Ancylothrix sp. D3o: one gene and its partner. The main gene of each other region encodes a partner of the protein of the gene in region 2 in a complex. Links are inferred from orthologs where the notes say so. Each region holds a gene or a part of one and is shown on either strand. Other genes may lie near its edges.

What was found. Proteins that work in one complex are often made in the same cells at the same time.
Region 1: the proteins of secA (region 2) and secY are in contact, whole or in part, in a crystal structure (PDB 3DIN), measured with the Thermotoga maritima proteins. The link is inferred for Ancylothrix sp. D3o from one-to-one orthologs. Residues at the interface, in WP_004082002.1 of Thermotoga maritima: Glu261, Ala262, Arg263, Lys300, Ala301, Arg302, Thr303, Ile304, Ile305, Leu323, Tyr324, Asp325, Pro326, Val329, Ser330, Tyr333, Ile336, Lys340, Phe345, Val349, Glu363, Phe364, Tyr374, Ser375, Gly376, Gly377, Glu393, Ile395, Thr482, Ser483; in WP_004081795.1 of Thermotoga maritima: Glu108, Gly109, Glu110, Glu111, Ala236, Glu237, Arg238, Arg239, Ile240, Thr241, Ile242, Gln243, Tyr244, Ala245, Arg246, Arg247, Val248, Thr249, Gly250, Arg251, Arg252, Val253, Tyr254, Gly256, Ala257, Ser258, Thr259, Tyr260, Leu261, Pro262.

The regions. Positions count from the first base shown.
Region 1 is NZ_JAMXEX010000002.1:264,571-268,905, reverse strand. The notes cover bases 1-2,950. They hold secY (preprotein translocase subunit SecY), read right to left. Parts: upstream 2,164-2,950; coding sequence 838-2,163; downstream 1-837. Other genes in these bases: rpsE (30S ribosomal protein S5), read right to left, coding at 2,935-2,950; rplO (50S ribosomal protein L15), read right to left, coding at 2,411-2,869; NG798_RS05355 (adenylate kinase), read right to left, coding at 272-838; infA (translation initiation factor IF-1), read right to left, coding at 1-26. Outside these bases: more of rpsE, read right to left, coding at 2,951-3,483; rplR (50S ribosomal protein L18), read right to left, coding at 3,658-4,020; rplF (50S ribosomal protein L6), read right to left, coding at 4,017-4,335. UniProt on the Escherichia coli protein: The central subunit of the protein translocation channel SecYEG. Consists of two halves formed by TMs 1-5 and 6-10.
Region 2 is NZ_JAMXEX010000001.1:475,493-481,593, forward strand. Bases 1,248-4,577 are described here. They hold secA (preprotein translocase subunit SecA), read right to left. Parts: upstream 4,262-4,577; coding sequence 1,448-4,261; downstream 1,248-1,447. Other genes in these bases: NG798_RS02085 (diheme cytochrome c), read right to left, coding at 4,352-4,577. Also shown: NG798_RS02070 (GAF domain-containing protein), read left to right, coding at 1-821; NG798_RS02075 (hypothetical protein), read right to left, coding at 875-1,111; more of NG798_RS02085, read right to left, coding at 4,578-4,858; NG798_RS02090 (MoxR family ATPase), read right to left, coding at 5,060-5,968; NG798_RS02095 (bifunctional riboflavin kinase/FAD synthetase), read right to left, coding at 6,098-6,101. UniProt on the Escherichia coli protein: Required for protein export, interacts with the SecYEG preprotein conducting channel.

The DNA.
Region 1 (4,335 bases), on a different replicon or contig from region 2:
ATTTCAATCAAATCTTGTTTAGACAAGTGATGCTTTCCTCAACTCAACAGAACTCCATAAAAGCACAGACGCTCAGCCACCACATAGGATAACTCTTAAAAGCTGTCCTGCTTTACATATCTTAGCAAAGGGTTGGCCCCGCACAGATTGGGACAACCGCCTGGGGCCGCCCCAACTAGGCTAAAACAATCTAATTTTTAACCAAAGCCGCGAGACGGGTCATTGCAAGCAAAGAGCCAACCAGAACGCCAAGCCCTCAAAAACTGCGAGATTAATCTTCAATCACTTTTTGCAGTTGAGCAGTCACTTCCTGCATAGGTTGGTCGCCATCGACAACCACCAACTGTTGACGCTGAGTGTAATAATCAATCAGCGGCGCGGTTTGGTCTCGGTAAACTTGCAAACGCCGGCGGATTGTCTCTTCGTTATCATCACTGCGCCCTTGTTGTTGTCCTCGCAAAACCAGACGAGCAATCAAGACATCATCAGGCACATCCAAATTCACAACACGGTCACAACCTTGTTTGATTTCTGCAAGCAGTTGATCAAGAAAGCCAGCTTGATTAACGTTGCGCGGAAACCCATCTAAAATCCAACCGCTTTTGGTATCTGGCTGAGAAAGACGTTCCCGTACCATATCCAAAATCAACGCATCAGGAACTAACTCGCCGCGATCCATATAGCCTTTTGCCTTTTCGCCAAGGGGCGTATTTTGGGCAACCGAAGCGCGTAACATATCGCCGGTAGAAATATGAGCAAGCCCACAAGCTTGAGCCAGCTTTATAGCTTGGGTGCCTTTACCGGCACCAGGTGGGCCTAAAAAAATCAATCGCGTCACTACTGCTTCACCATTCCTTCGTAGCGCTGAGAAATCACATAAGTCTGAATTTGTTTTGCCGTATCAATTGCCACGCCGACCAAGATCAACAGTGAAGTTGCGCCGAGTCCTTGAAAGGTTGGAACGCGAGTAGCGCTTTCTACAGCGGTTGGCACAATTGCCACCAAACCTAAGAAAATCGCACCCAAAAACGTAAGCCGGTTCAAAACTCTTTCCACATATTCACTGGTTGCCCGTCCAGGGCGAATACCGGGGATACTAGCGCCCATTTTCTTTAAGTTTTGAGACATATCAACCGGATTCACAATCAGCGAAGCATAGAAATAGCTGAAAAACAAAATCAGCGTCAAATAAAAAGCTACATAAAGCCAAGGTGTCGGGCCACTGGGGCTTAGGTAACTTGCAACTTGAATTAAAATTGGATTGCGAGTGAACTGAGCCAGAGAGTAGGGTAAAACTAAAACGGCGGAAGCAAAAATAATTGGCATAACGCCGCCTTGATTGAGGCGCAGCGGTAGATAGCTTTTTGTTTCTCGTAACAGTTTGCGGCCTACTTGTCGGCGGGCTGAAATGATTGGAATGCGGCGAGTGCCTTCTTGTACAAAGACAATACCGACAATCATAATCAAGAAAACTATCAACAGGATAATTACGCCGCCAACGACTTCCCTGTTTCCACGCTGAGCGTTTTCTTGGGCAAGTTCAAAAGTTTGTCCTAAAGACCGGGGTAAGACGGCCACAATGTTGAGGAAGATTAACAAAGATGCACCGTTGCCAATGCCGCGTTCGGTAATCAATTCCGACACCCACATCACAAACATTGAGCCGGCGGTGAGGGCAAGGACGGTTTCAACAATAAAAACAGGCCCTGGTGTGACGGCGGCTTGGGAATTAGCAATCCACAGGGCGATGCCGGTGCTTTGAATAATTGCCCAGACTAGAGCGATATAACGAGTGTATTGAGATAGTTTCCGGCGACCGGCTTCGCCTTCATTTTTCTGCAAATCTTCTAACTGGGGAATCGCAGCGGTCATCAATTGAATGATAATCGAGGCGTTAATGTAGGGTAAAATTCCCAAGGCAAAAATGCCCAGGGTGCGAATTCCCCCCCCAGAGAAAAAGTCCAAAAAGCCGATTAAGGGGCTGTTTTGGATATTGGCTTGAAATGCGGCGCGGTCTACCCCTGGTACTGGTAAAAAGATTCCTAAGCGCACTAAAAGTAGCAGACCAATTGTGACAAGCAGCCGGCCTCGGAGGCCAGCCGCTTGAGCCATCTGCATGAAGGTTTCTTGAGCGGTTGGAGCTTTATCTCGACTGACGACCATGCAGGCGTACCTCTATGAATTTTAGATTTTAGATTTTAGATTTTAGATTTGAAAACAAATGCGCGATTCTAAAATCTAATATGAGATATTTTAGATTTTAGATTTGAAAACAAATGCGCGAATCTAAAATCTAAAATCTAACTTTTGTTATTCAGGGTGGGTTTTTGGTAGATAAGAAGACTTCCGAAAATGATAAATTGCGGTTCTCTTCTCTACCAGACGCTACGCCAACCAGGCGGCAGGGTGCTTATTGTCTGCCGGTGATCACAACGCAACTTCCACCAGCAGCTTCTATTTTAGTGCGGGCCGAAGCGGTAAAGGCGGCTGCTTTAACGTTGATGGCGACGTTGATATCGCCGGTTCCTAAGATTTTTAGGGGGTTTTTGTTGTTGCCGGTGACAATGCCTGCTTCTTTGAGGGAAGCTAGGGTAACTTCGGTATTGGCCGGCAAGGAGGCCAACTTAGCAACGTTAATGATCGTGTATTCTTTCCGATTGATTACGGTAAAGTGTTTGAGTTTCGGTAAGCGGCGGTAAAGGGGCATTTGGCCACCTTCAAAACCAGGGCGGGTACTGCCGCCGGATCTAGATTTCTGACCGCGCATCCCTTTGCCGGCGCTGGCACCTTGGCCGGCTGCAACACCCCGGCCCAGGCGGCGCTTGCGTTTTTTGGAGCCCGGTTTGGGGGCAATTGAGTGCAATCTCATAGTGTGCTATCCTTGGCGTTTTTTTTCTTGTCAATGCTGTTTAAAGTATTGACAAATGACATATCCTATGATAGAAGCCGCTCGACGGGGATTCCGCGTTCTTCGGCCACATCGGAGAAGGTGCGGAGGGTAGAGAGGGCGTCAACGGCTGCTCTAGCGTTGTTCAAGGGGTTGTTAGAGCCGAGTTGTTTGGCAAGAATGTTACGGACACCGGCGAGTTCTAAGACGGTTCGCACGGCACCACCGGCGATTACACCCGTACCCGGAGCAGCGGGACGCATCATTACTTTGGCGCCGGTGGCGGCTCCGTTGATGGGGTGGGGGATAGAGTTTGATTTGGTGAGGGGGACTTCAACGAGGTGTTTTTTCCCGTCTACAACGCCTTTTTTAACGGCGCTGATCACGTCAGCGGCTTTGCCGACACCCACCCCAACTTGACCGCGCTCGTTGCCCACAACCACGATGGCACGGAAACTGAGCTTTTTACCGCCTTTGACCACTTTGGTAACGCGGCGGATTTGGACAACCCGCTCTTGCCATTCGGTTTCTTTTTCGCGGGTGCGGTTGGTTTTTTTGCTGCTGCTGCGGCGTGAGGGTTGCTGTTGTTCTGCCATAGTTTTTTTTCAGTTGTTAGTTGTCATTTGTCATTTGTCATTAGTCATTAGTCAATGGTCATTAAAAGCAATGACGGAGGTTAAGACAATGGGCTTTTGACAAAAATCAAAAGCTATGAACGAAAAAGAGGACAATGGACAATGGACAAGGGACAATAGACAAACCCAAGGGTTTTAGAAGTCTAAACCGGCTTCGCGGGCTGCTTCTGCAAGGGCTTGGATACGACCGTGATAGAGGTTGCCACCCCGGTCAAAGACGACTTTTTCAATACCGGCAGCTTTGGCTCGTTCGGCGATCAGCTTGCCAACCTGTGTAGAGGCTTCCCGGTTGCCACCAGAGCTAAGGGACGAGCGCAGGTCTGGCTCAAGCGTCGAAGCGGCAGCGAGGGTGTGATGTTTGGTGTCGTCAATAACTTGAGCATAGATGTGTTCGTTGGAGCGAAACACAGCCAAACGGGGACGTTCCGAGGTGCCGAATACCTTACGCCGCACGCGCTGATGGCGACGTTGAACAGATGCTTTGCGTGTTGCCTTCATTTCTTACCTTTGCCTCCTGCCTTACCAACTTTCCGTCTGACGACTTCACCGGCATAGCGAATGCCTTTGCCTTTATAGACTTCTGGGGGACGAACGGCGCGAATGCGTGCGGCGGTGTTGCCGACGATTTCTTTATCAATGCCGCTGACGATGACGTTGGTGTTGTTTTCGACGGCGACTGTGATCCCGTCGGGGGGTTCAATTTCAACTGGCTTGCTGTATCCGACGTTAAGGATTAGGTTTTTTCCTTGGACGGCGGCGCGGTAGCCAACGCCTTGAATTTCTAAACGTTTTTGAAAGCCGGTGGAGACTCCT
Region 2 (6,101 bases):
TCGCCGATGGCCCTGAGCGGCGGTGGTCGCCCGATACAATTAAACTCATGGTGGTATTAGTCAAACAATTAGCCTGGTCGCGGCGCGAAATCATGCTCACCGCCACACTAGTCGAAACCAAAGAAAACTTAGAATGCCTCAATTGGTACAAACACCGGCACCTGGAAGATTTTTATCGAAACTTTTACTCAGGACTCAAAAAACTCAACGAACTTGCCGAACATCAAGGCACCTTTGGCAACCTCCAGGTCATGCGCTTACAGCAGATTTTGCGACAGCTAAACGCCAACATTCAGTCTATGCGCCCCCTCATCAAACGCGAACAGTGGGAGATGAGCTCATCACAAGAAACGATCACGGCAGCCACTTTGTTGCGTCGTTCTTTAGAGCGCCTCGAAGGCATTATCCAAGGACGCCAACTCTGGACTCAAGTACATAGTGAAGGGCATTTAACGATCAGCGGCGACTTAATGAAAATTGAGTGGGTTTTCTATGAGGTATTGCTGGCCGCAGCGCGCCGCTCACCCCAAGGGGGTCGTATTGATATTTGGTGCCGGCAGTCCCATGAAAATGGGGCTGATTTATCCGTGACCGATAGTGGCATCATTTCACCGGCTTTACTGGCCGATTTACAGGCTCTCCGGTCTGCCGATTTACTGGCTCCCTCTCCTTTGGACGAGCCACCCGGACTGCATTTAGCCATTTGCCGGCGCATTATCTTGCAACTCGGCGGCGAGTTAAATTTCTTTCAGCTTGAGGACGGTCGCATCACTAGCCAGCTTATTTTGCCTCTTTCTTCCACTCAATTTACCACCTCGTGACGATTGTATAGCTGCCATTGGCTCCTATCTTTAATGCAATTACTGCTTTAGGGTCATTGCGCCGGCTCATTGTTGTCTTTTAAGTGAGCAGAAATCACTTCCCGTATCCAGTCTCCCACTGATATCCCCCTTTCCTCGGCAATCCGACGTACTGTTGCGTCAACGCTAATTGGCAGGCGCACCGCTACCGGCTTTTTCGCTAAACGTTCGGCATTTGGCGAGGTAAAACAACCGCCTGAACGCGGTGCCTCCAGCACCCGTTGAAACCCTTTATTTGGTCTTCTGCGCATAACCTTCTCTTTAGTAAACAACTGCTTTTTATTTTACTGACGTGGACAAGGAGCCGCCTATCAGAAATCCTGCTCAAAAATTTCTTCTAAGCATTTACTATTTCTTTATTAACTCCCTCTCACAAATTTACTCAAAAAACCAATGAAACTTAGCTTTAGTAAATATAAAAAAAATCCCTCCTTAACTACAAGAGCAAGTGAAGGAAACAAAACAAAAACATTCAGATTATATTATAACATGAAAAAAACACTCCGCACTAGAACTAAGCTTGTCGCCCCAAGTGCTATCTGGGTCTGGAAAGTAGGGTGCGTTTTTGGCGACGCACCCCACCCAATCTATACTCTTTCTGAGGAAGCGACTGCCGGTTGAGCCATTTGAGGTTGGAATTGGAACAGAGAATAAACGACATTCCGGCGAATATCAGTCATCATATCCAAGAACAACTCATACCCCTCTGATTTATATTCAATTAAGGGGTCTTTTTGCCCATAACTCCGCAACCCTACCGATTCTCGCAAACCATCCATTTGCTGCAAATGTTCGCGCCACAAAGTATCAATTTGCTGCAAGATAAAAAAGCGTTCTGCTTGCCGCATCAAACCAGGTTGAATTTGATCAATCTGCGATTCTTTGATGTCATAAGCAATGCGTATCTGTTCGTGGAGAAACGTCTTAATTTCATCCAAACTCATGTCATCAAGTTGGCTGGGTTCCATATCCGAAAGCAGATAAACAAACTCTTTAACTTTATTTACCATGCTCGGTAGTTCCCACTCTTCCGAAGGCAGATCGGGGTTGACATACGCCTCAACAATGTCATCCATTGTTTTTTCGGCATATTCTATTACCCGTTCTTTTAAATCTTGACCTTCCAAAACCCGGCGGCGTTCTGCATAGATAGCACGGCGCTGATTATTCATCACCTCGTCATACTCAAACACTTGTTTACGAATGTCGTAATAGTAGGTTTCTACTTTCTTTTGAGCATTTTCCAAGGAACGAGTCAGCATCCCCGACTCAATGGGCATATCTTCCTCAACGCGGAACATATCCATCATTTTGCCCACCCGGTCGCCGCCAAAAATCCGCAGCAAGCTATCCTGTAAACTCAGGAAAAACTTTGTCGAACCAGGGTCGCCTTGACGAGCCGACCGGCCCCGTAATTGGTTATCAATTCGCCGTGATTCGTGGCGCTCTGTGCCAATAACGTGCAACCCGCCAAGCTGAACTACTTCGTCGTGTTCTTTGCCGGTTTTTTCTTCATACTCTTTGCGAATCCGGTTATAGACTTCGCGTAACTGACGAATCACCCCATCGTTTGTAGGCGCTTTTTCAGCCGCCACAGCGACTTTATCATCGGCTTCGAGTTCAGTTAAAGAACGTTCTCCGTAGGTTTTTACGGCAAACTGTACGGCTTCTTTGAGCAGCGTTTCCGTTTCTTTCGAGAGTGGTTTGGGGAAAATTTGTTCAGAGGCTTTCCAAGTTTTGACTTTTTTCTGAGTGGGGGCAAAACCTTGGCCGGCGGAGCGATTAGCAGTGCCCGGCACCCGCATTGAACTCACCAAACTTTCATCATCAGGACGGACAATAGCCGGCATGAAATACTCGCGCAATTTCAAGCGCGCCATATAGTCCGAGTTGCCACCTAAAATAATATCCGTTCCGCGACCGGCCATGTTTGTTGCAATTGTCAGCGCGCCTTTGCGACCGGCCTGGGCAACAATTTCTGACTCCCGCTCCACATTTTCTGGTTTAGCGTTCAACAAATTGTGAGGAATCTTAAGAGCTTGCAGCAAACTCGACAGATACTCAGAATTTTCTACACTGGTAGTACCCACCAAAACCGGACGACCAAGGGTGTGCATTTCTGCACATTCAGCCGCCACCGCTTTCCATTTAGCCTCCTCAGTTTTGTACACTACATCGGCTAAATCTCTGCGTTTATTGTTGCGGTTGGTCGGAACTCCTGTAACTTCCAAGCTATAAATTTTCTCAAATTCAGCTTCTTCTGTTTTTGCGGTGCCGGTCATCCCCGACAACTTCGGGTAAAGCAAAAAGAAATTTTGATAAGTAATTGTTGCCAGCGTTTGTGTTTCTGGCTGAATATCGACTCGTTCTTTTGCTTCTATCGCTTGATGTAAACCATCACTCCACCGGCGCCCTTGCAAAACTCGCCCTGTAAATTCATCAACAATTACGACTTCATCATCAAAAAGGATGTAGTTTTTATCCTTAATAAATAACTCTTTGGCTTTGATGGCGTTAAAAACGTAATGAGCCCAAGGATCATTAGGGTCATAAAGATCCGTCACACCGAGCAATCTTTCCGCCTCAGCAAACCCCTCATCGGTGAGCAGAACATTTCGAGCTTTTTCATCAACCTCATAATGTTCTTCTTTTTGTAGAGCATTGGCAATATCAGAGGCTTTCAAATATTTTTCTGTAGGACGTTCTATTTGACCCGAAATAATCAAAGGAGTACGCGCTTCATCAATTAAAATTGAATCTACTTCGTCAATAATGGCGTAATTAAAAGGTCTTTGTACCACTTCCGCCATAGAAGTTGCCATATTATCACGCAGATAATCAAACCCTAATTCGCTATTGGTTGCGTAGGTAATATCGCAAGCATAGTTACGCCGGCGTTCATCAGGGTTCATACCTTGTTGGATCAAACCCACACTTAAACCAAGAAAGCGATGAACTTGTCCCATCCATTCAGCGTCCCGACGGGCCAGGTAATCATTAACCGTGACGACGTGAACGCCTTTACCTGAAAGAGCATTGAGATACGATGGCAAAGTAGCGACGAGGGTTTTACCTTCGCCGGTTTTCATCTCAGCAATTTGACCTTTGTGCAAAATCATACCGCCCAACATTTGCACATCAAAATGCCGTAAACCTAAAACCCGGCGCGACGCTTCTCTTACCACAGCAAAGGCTTCTGGTAACAGTTCATCGAGCACTTCTTTTTGAGCATCGGGAGTTTTAGCATTATGGAGCCGCTGCTTAAACTCTGCTGTTTTAGCAATTAGTGCATCATCAGAGAGCGGTTGGATCTCTTCCTCTAGGAGGTTGATTTCAGTAACGAGCGGCTGAATTTTCTTGATTTTGCGTACATTGGGATCGCCGAGCAAATTTTTCAGCATGGCAGGAGCATTTAACGAAAGGATGAAGGATCGCGGACGAAGGATTAATATATTTTTCCTTCTTCCTTACGATTGATTTGTCTATTTACATTATGGAGAATTTTGCCACTCCGGGGACAAATCACGGAAATTGTAGTCTGATGCGCTGGGGTGACAGCTTATACAGGTGTTGAGTTTGACCGGCTCATTAAATTTTACGCGGGGGTGCAAAGCTTTAAAATGACGGGACTCCGCGAGCCTGTAGGGAGTTTCTTCTTCTTTTTGCAGTAGGCGGGAAGAAATTAGCAGGTAGTTCCAGATCAGGACGCGAAAGGGATCTGGAGGGATTTTAACTTGTACTCCGTAGTGTTGGGTATCGCTGAGTAGCTGTTGCCAGGTTTCGGTGGGCATCACTGCGGGGGGAAGTCCAAGGTGGCAGGTGGCACAGTTTTCGAGATAAAGTTCTTGTCCGTATTGTAGTTGAGGGTTGCTAAGCAAGTCTGTGGTATTTTGTCTCGGTGGGTTGGCGCTGCTGGCGAGTCCCCATCCCAGACCGATACTTAGGGCGGCTGCTATTAAAATTATGATCGTTGCTCTTAGTGTACGGGAATTAGGCATATTTAAGCCGCCGGTTAAAACCGGCGTCTACATGAAAAAAGTCCTTCGGACTAAATACACATTCTCTGAGAATTTATCTTAACCCCGGAGGGGTTTTATTCGTGTAGCGGTGGGTTTTAACCCGCCGCTTAACCCCGGAGGGGTTTTATTTGTGTAGCGGGGGCTTTTAACCCGCCCAGAAAGTGTTGGAAAAATGCGTTTTTAAGGAATAAAGACAGACGCCAATAACCGCTCGATGATGGTTTTGGATCTGCGGTTTCCTGCGGGGATAAGCCGGTGAGATAACACATGAGGGGCGAGATATTTTACATCATCAGGAGTCGCATAATCCCGCCCGGAAAGATAAGCAAAGGCTTGGCTGGAACGATACAAAGCAACGGCCCCTCTAGGGCTTACTCCGAGGGTAATTTCGTCGTCTTCGCGGGTGGCTCTTACTAAGTCTAAAATATATTTTTGTAAGCTATTTTCGATTTTTATTAACCGGCACTGACGAATTAATTCTTGCACTTCTTCTAGGGTGATGGCCGGTTGTAGTTCTTCAACTCGGATGCCGGTTTCGAGTTGTTGCAGCATTTGTAGTTCTTCGGTTTCGCTGGGATACCCAAGAGAAAAAGCGAGGGTGAAGCGATCCATTTGCGCTTCTGGGAGGGGAAAGGTGCCTTGATATTCGATGGGGTTTTGGGTGGCGATCACAAAAAATGGTGCCGGTACTGGACGAGTGACTCCATCTACGGTTACTTGTCTTTCTTCCATCACTTCTAGCAAGGCTGACTGGGTGCGGGGGGTGGCGCGGTTTATTTCGTCGCATAGTAAGACGTTGGTAAAAACCGGCCCAGCCAGAAATATAAATTCACCGCTTTTTGGGTTCCAAATATTGGTGCCGGTGATGTCGGTGGGTAATAAGTCGGGGGTGCATTGGATACGTTGAAATTTGCCGGCTACTGAACGAGCGAGCGATTTTGCTAGGAGGGTTTTGCCTACCCCTGGTACGTCTTCGAGTAAGGCGTGGCCACCGGCCAGTAAGGCGACAATTACTAACCGAATGGCGTCAGTTTTTCCTACGATGGTTTGGGCTAGATTTTCGGTGAGCCGGTCGATGCGTTCCCTCATATTTTGTCCTCGGTAAAGGGTCAATTATCATGTATGGGCGGGTTCACCTGCGATCTATGCTATAAGCGAAGCTATTGAATAGCCGCTCGGACTTCGGAGGTTTTGTCGAAACTCCAAAGCCCGCCCCTACTAC